DNA from 2 places in the Larkinella sp. genome. Region 2 is predicted to be linked to the other one. Evidence: riboswitches for the same ligand, from Rfam matches in the RefSeq annotation. Region 2 holds a riboswitch; the other holds the start of a gene.

Region 1 (6,488 bases), 230 kb from region 2:
AAGAACATTGATGCCGTTACGGTTTCGACCGCCGACCATACGCACGCCGTTGTGGCCATGGCCGCCATGCAGCGGGGCAAGCACGTGTACGTGCAGAAACCGCTGACCCACAACATTTACGAAGCCCGGATGCTGACCGAAGCTGCCCGTAAATACAAGGTGGTGACGCAGATGGGAAACCAGGGATCCTCGAATCCGCAGCAGAAACAGATGGTGGACTGGTTCGACAAAGGCCTGATCGGAAAAGTACACACCATTCAGATCTGGACCAACCGCCCCGTGTGGCCGCAGGGCATTCCGGTGCCGCAGGCGGCCGAAAACACGCCGGTCGATCTGGACTGGGATCTGTGGCTGGGACCTGCCCAGAAAGTGGGCTACACCCCGGCCTACCACCCGTTCAAATGGCGCGGCTGGTGGAACTTCGGCGCGGGCGCACTCGGCGACATCGGTTGCCACATCATGGATATTCCGTTCCGCGTATTGGGACTGGGCTACCCCACCGAAGTGGAAACCAGCATCAGCTCGGTATTCCTGAAAGACTGGACGCCGGAATACAACCCCGAAGGCTGTCCGCCAGCGTCGCACGTTGAACTGAAATTCCCGGCTTCGGCTAAAAACAAATCCGATGTGAAACTGATATGGGCTGATGGCGGTATCCGTCCGTTCCGCCCCGACTTTTTACCCGCGGGGGAAGCCTATCCGGAGGGGGGCGAAAACGGGATGTTTATGGTGGGTGACAAAGGTCTGATTGCCTGCGGCATGTACGGCGATGATCCGAAACTGTATACCAAAGACGGACAGAAAATGGAAGCTGCTCCGAAGCCCAAACCGGTCGACGGAAAACCGTGGCCCGAAAACGGCCACCAGATTCTGTGGACCGAAGCCTGTAAAGCCGGTTTTAACAGCAAGGAACACAAAGCGTTGACGTCTTCGTTCGACTTCTCCGGTCCGCTGACCGAGTCCGTTCTGATGGGCAACCTGGCCATTCGCAGCTACATGCTCCGGACGCCAAAAGCCGACGGCAAGGGCTTCAACTACCCCGGTCGCCAACGCCTGATGTGGGACGGTAAAAACATGAAAATTACCAACTTCGACGATGCCAACCAGTTTGTTTCGCGGCAATACCGCGATGGCTGGAAGCTGACGACGTAGTCAATCAGGCCCGGCGATGTTCCGGAATTTTCGGGCAGCGCCAGACACCTGAAACCTCTCATTTTGTGGTCGAAAGACCCTGAAATGAGAGGTTTTTTATTGAGAATACCTGCTGCGTCAAAGTCCTGTTCGACCGGTTTCCTGCCAAAAAATTTGCAGCAACGGGCTTCGTTCGCTATACTTGCGGCTCAAATCAAGTTTCCACACGGTTCGAACACCACCGAATCGTTGCAGCAGACTTCCTGCTGCGCTTGATTTATAAAGAAGAGGCAAGAGACCGGGCTCGGTGAACCTCTGGCAACCTGCCGCGCGGCAAGGTGCTACATCCCGCCTACGGATCGCTTCGGCCATCCGATAGGAGATATAAATCGAAAAGACACATGACCAACATCCGATGCTGTATGCCCCCGGCGGGCTACTAATTTCACACACACCGACGATACCGACAACCGGGAGAGGCTATCGGCTACGGGTTGAATCAATTCGCCGTGAATGCCTCACGCCATTCAACCACTTCAACACACCGGCGACCCGGCGTTTCAGCCGACGCGTCTATTCAGAACCTGACTCTTGTTTTACCAATCCTCAACTCCATAACCAGCAGCACGTATGGCAACCCCATTGCATTTTGAAACCCTGCAACTGCACGCAGGGCAGGAGCCTGACCCCACCACCAAATCCCGGGCGGTTCCCATTTACCAAACGTCTTCCTACGTTTTCGACAATGCCGAACACGGCGCTCAACTGTTTGCTTTGCAGCAGTTTGGGAATATTTATACCCGCATCATGAACCCCACGACTGATGTTTTCGAGAAGCGCATCGCGGCTCTGGAAGGCGGGGTGGCGGCTCTGGCTGTGGCATCGGGTCAGGCGTCGCAGTTTATTGCGCTGAACAACATTCTGGGTGTGGGAGATAATTTCGTGACGACTTCCTACCTCTACGGCGGCACCTACAACCAGTTCAAGGTGTCGTTTAAACGACTCGGGATCGATGCTCGCTTTGCCGAGGGCGACAAAGTGGAAAGCTTCGAAAAGCTGATCGACGATAAGACGAAGGCGATTTATCTGGAAACCATTGGAAATCCCCAGTTCAACATTCCGGATTTTGAAGCCTTCGCGGCTTTGGCCCAGAAATACGATTTGCCGCTGATTGTCGACAACACCTTCGGTGCGGGCGGTTATTTGTTCCGGCCTATCGAACACGGTGCGGCTGTCGTGGTTGAGTCGGCCACGAAATGGATCGGTGGCCACGGAACGAGCATCGGGGGCGTTATTGTCGACAGTGGGAATTACAACTGGGGCAACGGCAAATTTCCGCAGTTTACTGAACCGTCTGAAGGCTACCACGGGCTGGTGTTCAACGACGTATTCGGCATTGGCGGACCCTTTGGCAACATTCAGTTCATCATTCGCGCCCGGGTCGAAGGCCTGCGTGACTGGGGTCCTTCGCTGAGTCCGTTCAATTCGTTTTTGCTTTTGCAGGGCATCGAAACGCTGTCGTTGCGCGTTGATCGTACGGTGCAGAACGCCCTCGCCCTGGCTCAGTGGCTGGAGCAACACGAGCAGGTGGAAAAGGTTTTATACCCAGGTCTGGAAAGCAGCCCCTACCACGAATTAGCCAAGAAATACCTCAAACGCGGTTTTGGGGGCGTGTTGAACTTCAAGCTGAAAGCGGGAAAAGAACTGGCCGACAAGTTTATCGACAACCTGACGATGATCAGCCACCTGGCCAATGTCGGCGACTTAAAAACGCTGATAATTCACCCGGCCGCCACCACCCACCAGCAATTGAACGAGGCAGAGCAAACCAGTGCAGGCGTCGTGCCGGGTCAGTTGCGGTTGTCGGTCGGTACCGAACACCTCGACGACATCAAAGCCGACCTTGAACGGGCCTTTGCCGCCATTGGGGCTTAATCTTTTAGTTTATGGTTTTCAGTTTACGGTTTTCAGTTTACGGTGGCTGACGCACACAGCCTAAGGCGTCAGCCACCGTAAACTGAAAACCGTAAACTGAAAACTGATAATTCTTTTTTCGATTGGAAACCCGGTTTTTTGATTACAAATACACCTTCGCTTTAGAGTCGGGTGCGGCTCTGCCGGGCTTCCGGCTGGCGTATACGACGCGTGGAACGCTGAATAGTGACCGTTCAAATGTTGTCTGGATTTGCCATGCCCTCACGGGCAGTGCCGATCCCGGCGAGTGGTGGGATGGCATGATCGGGCCGGGTAAATTCTACGATCCGGCGCATCAGTTCATCGTCTGTGCCAACGTGCTGGGCTCCTGTTACGGCTCTACCGGGCCGCTGTCGGTCAACCCGCAAACCGGAAAACCGTTTTACCACGCGTTTCCGCTGATCACGATCCACGACATTGTCAAAGCGCTGGATCTGCTCCGGCAGGAACTGGGCATTGAGCAGATTCATACCTGTATTGGCGGGTCGCTCGGAGGGCAACAGGCCCTGGAATGGTCCATTCAACAGCCGGAAGTGATTCAAAACCTGATTCTGATTGCTTCCAACGCCGTGATGTCGCCCTGGGGCATTGCGTTCAACGAAGCGCAGCGGATGGCCATCAGCACCGACCCCACCTGGCGCGAAAGCCACGACGATGCCGGCCGGACGGGTCTGAAAGCCGCCCGGGCCGTGGCCATGTTGTCGTACCGCAATTATGACACCTACGGTTTTACGCAGGCACTCGACAACAACGAGCAACTCGACCACTACAAAGCTTCGACCTACCAGCAATACCAGGGCGAAAAATTAGCCAACCGCTTCAATGCGTTCACCTACTGGATTTTGTCGAAAATCATGGATTCGCACAATGTCGGACGAAACCGGGGCAGCATCAGCCTGGCACTCGAGCAGGTCGTTTCGCGAACGCTGGCCGTCGGCATTAAATCCGATATTCTTTTTCCACCCATCGAACAAAAAATTCTGGCCCGCCATATTCCGGATGCCCGCTACGAAGAAATCGACTCGCTGTATGGTCACGACGGTTTTCTGATCGAAACCAAACCGCTTACCCAGATTATCCGGACCTGGATGGACGAACGGAAAACGGTGCTCAAGACGGCGGAAAAGTAGTTTTGCCCCGATGCACTAACCCATAAGTAAATTTTGCGTTTGCTTTCGCTTTTGTATCAATCAAGCCTGATTTGATGGAATTGTAGGATTGTTTTAAGTGAATTCTTGCTGTTTTGTAAATAATTTAATAAAATCGTTCTATTAATAAATTATTTTAAAAATATCATTCTTATATTTCATCGCTTTTCATCTCGTAGATTTTTTAATAGCGTATTGTATTTATGGAGGCAAACTATACGGTATCCATTGTCGATAAGAAAAAGAGTCGTTTAAAGCGCGGTATTCTGAAAGAGATGTACCGGCTGGGTTCCCGGACACTGGCCCAGTTGGCCAAGGCGTTGCACGCCAGTGTTCCTTCGGTCACGATGCTGATCGACGAACTGGCAACTGAAAATTGGGTTCAGGAAATCGGTACCGGCGCGGCTCAATATGGTCGAAAACCGGCACTGTTTGGATTACGACCCGGAAATCAGGCAATTGTTGTCGTGGATATCAGTGTCCACGATGTCAAACTGGTGATTTTCGATCTGACCAATCGTGTACTCGACCGCCTGGATGTCAACCTGCGTTTAGAGGACTCCGTGGCTTTTCTGGAATCGCTGAAAGGCCCGCTGGAGGAAATCTCGCACCGGATTCTGGAACACAATCTGAACATCATCGGCGTCGGTTGCGCCCTGCCCGGCCTGGTGGACCCCCGAACCGGGATCAATTACACCTACAAGAAACTGAACCGGCCCGAACAGTCGTTGCAGCAGTTGCTGGCCCATTATTTCGACTCGCCGGTCTACCTCATCAACGACACCAAGGCGACCATTCTGGGCGAACACCGGTTTGGGCTGGCGAAGGGGAAAAACCACGTCTTGTCCATCAACATCGATTGGGGTGTGGGCCTGGGCGTGATCAACAACGGCGAAATTTTGCAGGGCCTGGCCGGTTTTGCGGGCGAATTGGGGCATATTCAACTCCAGGCCGACGGCGAATTGTGCTCGTGCGGCAAAGTGGGTTGTCTGGACACGCTGACCTCGGCCTCTTCGCTGGTGCGTCGGGTAAAAGCCGGTTTGCGGGAAGGACGGGTTTCGAAACTGGCCGAGGAAAACTTTGAAGACATCGACGTTGAACTGGTAATCGACAAAGCCAAAGCGGGCGACGAACTGGCCATCGACCTGCTCAACGAAGTGGGCGGTGAACTGGGTAAAGGACTCTCCATTGCCGTTCATTTATTCAATCCCGAACTCATCATTGTCAACGGGGTCGTAGCCAAAGCCGAACGACTCATTACCCGCCCCATCGAACAGGCCATCGACAAGTATTGTCTGGCGGATTTTCGCAACAAATTAGTGATTACGGTGTCCCGACTGGGTGAAATGGCAAAACTCTACGGTACGCAGGCCTACGTTGTGCAGAGTTTACTGGAACACGAAGAAATCCCTTGATAAATCCGCGTATTGAATGAAAAAATTGTTTTTCTGTGTAGTAATTTTTTGTCTGATAATTCAGGTTTCCGAAGCGCAGACAACCCGGTATGCCCTGGTTCCCCAACCCGTTCGGCTCGATGAGCAGAAGGGAAATTTCAAACTCCCGAATGACATCGTCATCAGCCTCAGTACCGACAACGCGGAGGTGCGCCGGGTGGCCGGGATGTTAGCCGGTCAGCTTGCCAAAACCACCGGCCGGACGCCGAAGATTAAAACCGGCCAAGGCGGGACGATCGTTTTTGCAACCGAACAAAACCCCAAACTGGGCAGCGAAGGGTATTTCCTGACCGTATCGCCCAAACGCATTACGCTGACTGCTCAGCAACCCAACGGTTTTTTCTACGGGATGCAGTCGCTGCTGCAACTGATGCCCGCCGAGGTGTTTGGCACCACGGTGGCTTCGGGCGTCGATTGGTCGGTGCCGTGCTGTCGCATCGAAGACCAGCCGCGTTTTGGCTATCGGGGCGTGATGCTGGACGTGGGTCGTCATTTTTACCCGGTTCCGGCGGTGAAGAAATTCATTGATGAAATTGCGCTTCACAAGCTCAATACGTTCCATTGGCACCTGACCGAAGACCAGGGGTGGCGGATTGAAATCAAAAAATACCCCAAACTGACCGAAATCGGCTCGGTTCGGAAAGAAACCATGCTGGGGCATTACCGAAACAACAAATTTGACAAAACACCCTACGGCGGTTTTTACACGCAGGACGAAATCCGGGACGTCATCAAATACGCGCAGGAACGGTTTATTACGGTAATCCCGGAAATCGAAATG
Region 2 (6,488 bases):
GTTTCAACGTGCGGGGCGAACCCATCGTCAACACGCCGGATGACGCGTATCGCTGTTTCATGCGAACGGAAATGGATTATCTGGTGGTGGGAAATTATATATTCAATAAAAAACAGCAACCGGCGTGGCCGGAAAAAGGCGAGTGGAAGGAGGAGTTTGGGTTGGATTGACGCTTTTGCCCCGGAGGGCCTTTCGCCCCAGACCCCTAAAGGGGCACGGACGCAGCTTAATCCGGATGGTTCGACGTCCGTGCCCCTTTAGGGGTCTGGGGCGAAAGCGGGAAAACATGTATAATTTCTTTATAGACATCTGCTTATGAATCCCTTGGATCGCGTCAAGGCCCAGTTGGTAATCGTAACCGGCCTGGTCGTTTTGTACTTCGTTTTCAACTCCGTCTACTGGCTCTATGCTGCTATGGCGGTTGGTTTGCTCAGCATCTTCATTCCGGCGGCTGGCAACAGCATTGCCTGGCTGTGGTTTAAACTGGCCGAAATCCTGGGGATGATCAACAGCAAGATCATTCTGACGGTTTTATTTTGGGCAGTTTTAGTCCCGATCGCGTTTCTCTACCGGCTCGGGGCGAAAAACCCGTTGACGATCAAACGAACGCAGGACACATCGCTTTACCACGAGCGTAACCATCTGTATACCAAAGAAGACCTGGAACATACCTGGTAACGGAATCTTTTGGGAAAACCGCCTGTTTCTCCCCGGAGGGAATCGGTTTGGCGAAGACCGGCTCTTTTTCTATTTTTGTAAACCGCTTATCGAGAAAGACGGAGGGATTGGACCCGATGATGTCTTGGCAACCATTCATACTCCCTGAAAAAGGTGCCAAATTCCGCCCCGGCAACGGGGACAGATAAGTTGAAAGCTTGCGCCCTGCTTCCTTTCTTCGATAAGCCGTGTAACCCTATTTGCACCGTTCTGCTACAGACGGTGGTTGGCATGGTAGGTAGTCCTAATCAATACAAGAACTTGGAAAAAATAACTGACCTTCTTCAACAGCGTATCCTGATTCTCGATGGAGCGATGGGTACCATGATTCAGCGGTATAAACTGGAAGAAGAAGATTATCGCGGAACGCGTTTTGCCGACTGGCCGCACGATTTGAAGGGCAACAACGATTTGCTGTCGCTCACAAAACCGGACATCATCAAGGAAATCCACCGCCAGTATCTCGAAGCGGGATCGGACATCATCGAAACCAACACCTTCAGCGGAACGTGGGTGGCGATGGCCGATTACCACATGGAGGAACTGGTGTATGAACTCAATTACGAGTCGGCGAGAATTGCGAAGGAAGTGGCGGTGGAAGTAACCCGCCAGAATCCCGACAAACCCCGGTTTGTGGCCGGCGCGATGGGTCCAACCACCCGGCTGGCCTCCATGTCGCCCGATGTGAACAATCCCGGCTACCGCGCCATTACGTTCGATCAACTGGTCGAAGCGTTTTACACCCAGGTTTCCGGGTTGGTCGAGGGCGGATCGGATTTGCTGTTGATTGAAACCATCACGGATACGCTCAACGCCAAAGCCGCGTTGTTTGCCGTGGATAAATATTTTGCGGATAAAGGCCTGGAACCGTTGCCGATCATGGTTTCGGGAACGATTACCGATGCTTCGGGCCGGACGCTGTCGGGTCAGACGACGGAAGCGTTTCTGTACTCAGTATCGCACCTGCCGCTGCTCAGTATTGGGTTGAACTGCGCGATGGGCGCGGAACTGCTGCGGCCGTATGTGCAGACGCTGGCGAAAGAAGCCCCATTTTTTACGTCGGCTTATCCGAATGCCGGATTGCCCAACGAAATGGGGGAATACGATCAGTCACCTGACGAAATGGCGGCCCAGATCGAAGGCTTCGTGCAGGACGGTTTTGTCAACATCGTCGGCGGTTGCTGCGGTTCGACGCCGGATCACATTCGGGCTATTGCGCAGGCGATTGCGAAATACCCGCCCCGTCCGAAACCACAGGCGGAGTCATATCAGAAATTGAGCGGTCTGGAACCGTTGAAAATCACGGAGTTGACCAACTTTGTCAACGTCGGGGAACGGACGAACGTGACGGGTTCCAAGGCATTTGCGCGTTTGATCAAAGCCGGGGATTACGATGCGGCCTTGTCCGTGGCGCGTCAGCAGGTGGAAAACGGGGCGCAGGTGATCGACGTAAACATGGATGAAGGCATGCTGGATTCGGTGGAAGTCATGACGACCTTCCTGAACCTCATTGCCGCCGAGCCCGACATTGCCCGCGTGCCGATCATGATCGATTCCTCGAAATGGGAAGTGATCGAAGCCGGTTTGAAGTGCGTCCAGGGGAAAGCCATTGTGAACTCGATTTCGCTGAAAGAAGGTGAAGAAGCATTTATTGAACGCGCCAATCTGGTGAAACGCTACGGTGCTGCGGCCGTGGTGATGGCATTCGACGAAACCGGTCAGGCGGATAATTTCGAACGGCGGATTGAAATCTGCGAACGCGCGTACCGGATTCTGGTGGATAAAGTCGGTTTTTCGGCGCAGGACATCATTTTTGACCCGAACATCCTGACCGTTGCCACGGGAATTGAAGAACACAACAATTACGCCGTCGATTTCATCAATGCGACGCGCTGGATCAAGGAAAATCTGCCGTTGGCCAAAGTCAGTGGCGGGGTGTCCAATATTTCGTTCTCCTTCCGGGGCAACGAGGTGGTGCGGGAAGCGATGCACTCGGTTTTTCTGTACTACGCCATCAAAGCCGGGATGGACATGGGGATTGTCAACGCCGGTAATCTGGGTGTTTATGACGATATTCCGAAAGACCTCCTCGAACGCTGCGAAGATGTGCTGCTCAACCGCCGTCCGGATGCGACGGAGCGGCTGGTCGATTTTGCCGAAACCGTCAAAGCGAAAGGAAAAGTCGTTGTTCAGGATGAAAGCTGGCGGCTGGAACCGGTTCAGGCACGTTTGAAACACGCCCTGGTGCGCGGTATCACGGATTACATCGACCAGGACACGGAAGAAGCCCGGCTGCAATACGAACGGCCCATCGAGGTGATCGAAGGGCCGCTGATGGATGGCATGAACGTGGTGGGCGACCTGTTTGGTGAGGGGAAAATGTTTCTGCCGCAGGTGGTGAAGTCGGCGCGGGTGATGAAAAAAGCGGTTGCGTACCTGCTCCCGTTCATCGAAGCCAGCAAAGCAGTGGGCGCGCGGGCGGCCGGAAAAATCCTTATGGCGACCGTCAAAGGCGACGTTCACGATATTGGAAAAAACATCGTGGGTGTGGTTCTGGGCTGTAACAACTACGAAATTATTGATCTGGGCGTGATGGTGCCGACCCAGAAAATTCTGGAAGAAGCCAAAAAACACCAGGTCGATATCATCGGCCTGAGCGGTTTGATTACGCCCTCGCTCGATGAAATGGTGGGCGTGGCCAAAGAAATGGAGCGCCAGGGCTTCACGATGCCGCTGCTGATCGGCGGAGCCACCACCTCGCGTATTCATACCGCCGTCAAGATCGATCCCCATTATTCGGGGCCGGTGGTTCACGTGCTGGACGCCAGCCGGAGTGTGCCGGTGGCCGGTCGGCTCATCAGCGAGCAGGAAAGCACGCGCGATCTGGTTTTCCACGAATTCAAAGATGAGTATACCAAACTCCGTGCCGATCACGCCAAGCGGAAACAGGACAAAAAGACCCTGACGATCGACGTAGCCCGGAAAAACAAAACCGTCATCGACTGGGCCGAATTTGAACCGACCAAACCGCAGTTTCTCGGAAACCGCTATTTTCAGGACTATTCCTTGAAAGAAATTGCGGAGTTTATCGACTGGACGCCGTTTTTCCAAACCTGGGAATTGCACGGAAAATACCCCGCGATTCTGACCGATGAGGTGGTCGGCGTTGAAGCGAAGAAGGTTTTTGAAGATGCCAAACGGCTTTTGCAGAAAGTGATCGATGAAAAACTGCTGACGGCCAAAGCCGTGGTCGGTTTTTATCCGGCCAACGCCACCGAAGACGATGTGTTGCTGCACGACTTTGAGGAGATCGTTCGCGAGATTCCCTGTGAACGGCACGGTTCGCATACGCACCTTGAATACAAACTCAGCCACATCGCCGATCTTAGCGAGCGCAAATCGGCGGGTGAACTGATCTACGATACCAAAACCGTGCTGCACTTCCTGCGTCAGCAGAATCAGAAAGCCCCCGGTTTGCCGAACTTCTGTCTGGCAGATTTCGTGGCCCCGATGGAGACGGGTCATACCGATTACATCGGCGGTTTTGCCGTTACGGCGGGCATTGGCATTGAAAAACTGGTGGAGGAATTCGAGCGTGATCACGACGACTACAACAGCATCATGATCAAGGCCATCGCCGACCGGTTAGCCGAAGCTTTCGCTGAATTGATGCACAAACGCGTTCGGACGGAATTCTGGCCGTATGCAACCAACGAAAAGCTGTCGAACGAAGATTTAATCAAGGAAGAGTATCAGGGCATTCGGCCGGCACCGGGCTACCCCGCCTGCCCCGACCACACCGAAAAAGCGACGCTGTTTGAACTGCTGGATGCCGGACAGATCGACATCCAGTTAACCGAAAGTTTTGCCATGTACCCGGCGTCGTCGGTGAGCGGTTTTTACTTCTCGCACCCGTCGTCGCGGTATTTTGCAGTCGGTAAAATCAACAAGGATCAGGTACTCGATTATGCACAGCGGAAGAATATGCCCCTCGATGAGGTCGAACGCTGGCTGTCTCCGGTTCTGTCGTACGACGCGTAGGTAACCGCCCCCACGCCCCGTCACCCTCGCCCCGAAGGGGCCTCATCATCAACCCCGGACATCGTCCGGGGAATACGGGGAGGTCGCCCATCCCCCCGCCCCGAAGGGGCATCATCATTAACCCCGGACACCGTCCGGGGCTGATAATCATATCCGCGTCCCCGCAACCCTGAAAGGGTTGACTATCGATTTAATTATCCAACCCTTTCAGGGTTATGACCGATTGGCCTCTTCCCGTATTCCCCATTCCCCGGACGGTGTCCGGGGCTAATGATGATGCCCCTTTGGGGCGGGGTGATCTACCCGTATTCCCCGGACGGTGTCCGGGGTTAATGATGATGCCCCTTTGGGGCGGGGTGATCTACCCGTATTCCCCGGACGATGTCCGGGGTTAATGATGGTGCCCCGTTGGGGCGGGGGGGCGGGGTGTGAAAAAAATTCGGGAAAGGATTTGTATATATTGGTTTCTTGTATATATTTACTTCGTACAAATAAATTAACATTCTATTTCTGCACAGCATGGAACCATCAGGCAATGAATTTTTGCGGGGAACCCTGAAGACAATCGTGTTGAAACTGCTGACCGAACGGGGCCGGATGTACGGATACGAAATCACGCAGTCCGTTAAAGAGCGGACGCAGGGAGAAGTTATTCTGACGTTCGGGGCGTTATACCCGGTTTTACACAAATTGCAACAGGAAGGTTTACTGATTACAGAGTCGGTGGAAGTGGACGGGCGGTTGCGCAAATATTACACACTCACCCCCAGTGGCAACGAAATGGCCCACCAGAAAGTCTCTGATTTCGAGCGATTTGTTGAAGTAATGAAAGCCCTTTTACAACCGGTGCCAGCCTTGTCGCTGGGCCACTAAAATCCGAACCGATCAGCCGCTAAACCCGATAGTCCTATGGAAAAGCTCAACCCGCAACAAGTAGAAATCCTATACCGCCATCTGGTCTGGAACGGCACTGACGAAGCGCTGTTTGAAGAACTCCTCGATCACCTGGCTTGTGAGGTCGAGCATTACATGTGGATTGGTCTGCCATTTGAAACGGCCCTGGAAAAAGTGCAGCTCGAAGCAAACGCCAAAGCCGTAAAACACCTGCGTAAAACCTACCAGATCGAGCTGACCATGAACGAGGAGCAGCTTCGGAAGGCGGATCTGGACGATATTGTGTTTCAGTTTCGCAACAAAGCATACGGCGCGTATGATTTGCGTCAGGAATACCGGAATTCCCTGCGCACGGCCCTGTTGATGACCGTCGGAATGGTCCTGATGATGATGGCTTTACTCACCACCGTGAGTACCGGAAAATGGGCGTATCTGAGCGTTTGGGGGCTGGTTTGGACCGTTGGGCTGCTCAGCTTCTCGTATGCCGTCGGCACCTGTATTCGCCAGCGAATCCAGCAGCGATACCGGATCGTCCGATAAAAGATTGTCTGGAGCGATGGTTGAAGAAATTGGAAGTGGCCGGGAAACGAGAACGTTTCACACGGTTTCCACTCCCAATCGGCATTGATTCAACGCTAGGATTAAATAAGTCGGTAATGCGTTGCCAGGTCCTTCATAACCAGGATATTGTCGACCTTGAGCTTGTCAAAAATCCGGGCTTTATGTGTGCCAACGGTCGACGTGTGAATGTTGAGTGTATCGGCAATGTGGCTGACGGATTTGCCCCTCACCAAGTGGAACGCAATTTCCAGTTCCCGGTTCGACAAGGCATCGAA

Evidence for each region. Region 2 has a riboswitch for S-adenosylmethionine ahead of metH (methionine synthase). Riboswitches for the same ligand answer to the same signal wherever they lie in the genome.
Region 1: it holds a riboswitch for S-adenosylmethionine, as region 2 does, so the genes downstream of both, ACO064_RS21210 (O-acetylhomoserine aminocarboxypropyltransferase/cysteine synthase family protein) here and metH (methionine synthase) in region 2, are expected to answer to the same signal.

Annotation. Positions count from the first base shown of each region.
Region 1 covers NZ_OZ245776.1:5,423,130-5,429,617, forward strand. Annotated here, with positions in the region: gene ACO064_RS21205 (Gfo/Idh/MocA family protein) at 1-1,152, shown strand, start outside; SAM riboswitch class I at 1,406-1,522, shown strand; gene ACO064_RS21210 (O-acetylhomoserine aminocarboxypropyltransferase/cysteine synthase family protein) at 1,762-3,066, shown strand; gene ACO064_RS21215 (homoserine O-acetyltransferase family protein) at 3,189-4,235, shown strand; gene ACO064_RS21220 (ROK family transcriptional regulator) at 4,457-5,668, shown strand; gene ACO064_RS21225 (beta-N-acetylhexosaminidase) at 5,685-6,488, shown strand, end outside.
Region 2 covers NZ_OZ245776.1:5,191,642-5,198,129, forward strand. Annotated here, with positions in the region: gene ACO064_RS20275 (carbamoyltransferase) at 1-170, shown strand, start outside; gene ACO064_RS20280 (SxtJ family membrane protein) at 316-678, shown strand; SAM riboswitch class I at 762-869, shown strand; gene metH (methionine synthase) at 979-4,758, shown strand; gene ACO064_RS20290 (PadR family transcriptional regulator) at 5,278-5,631, shown strand; gene ACO064_RS20295 (hypothetical protein) at 5,668-6,192, shown strand; gene ACO064_RS20300 (response regulator) at 6,294-6,488, opposite strand, start outside.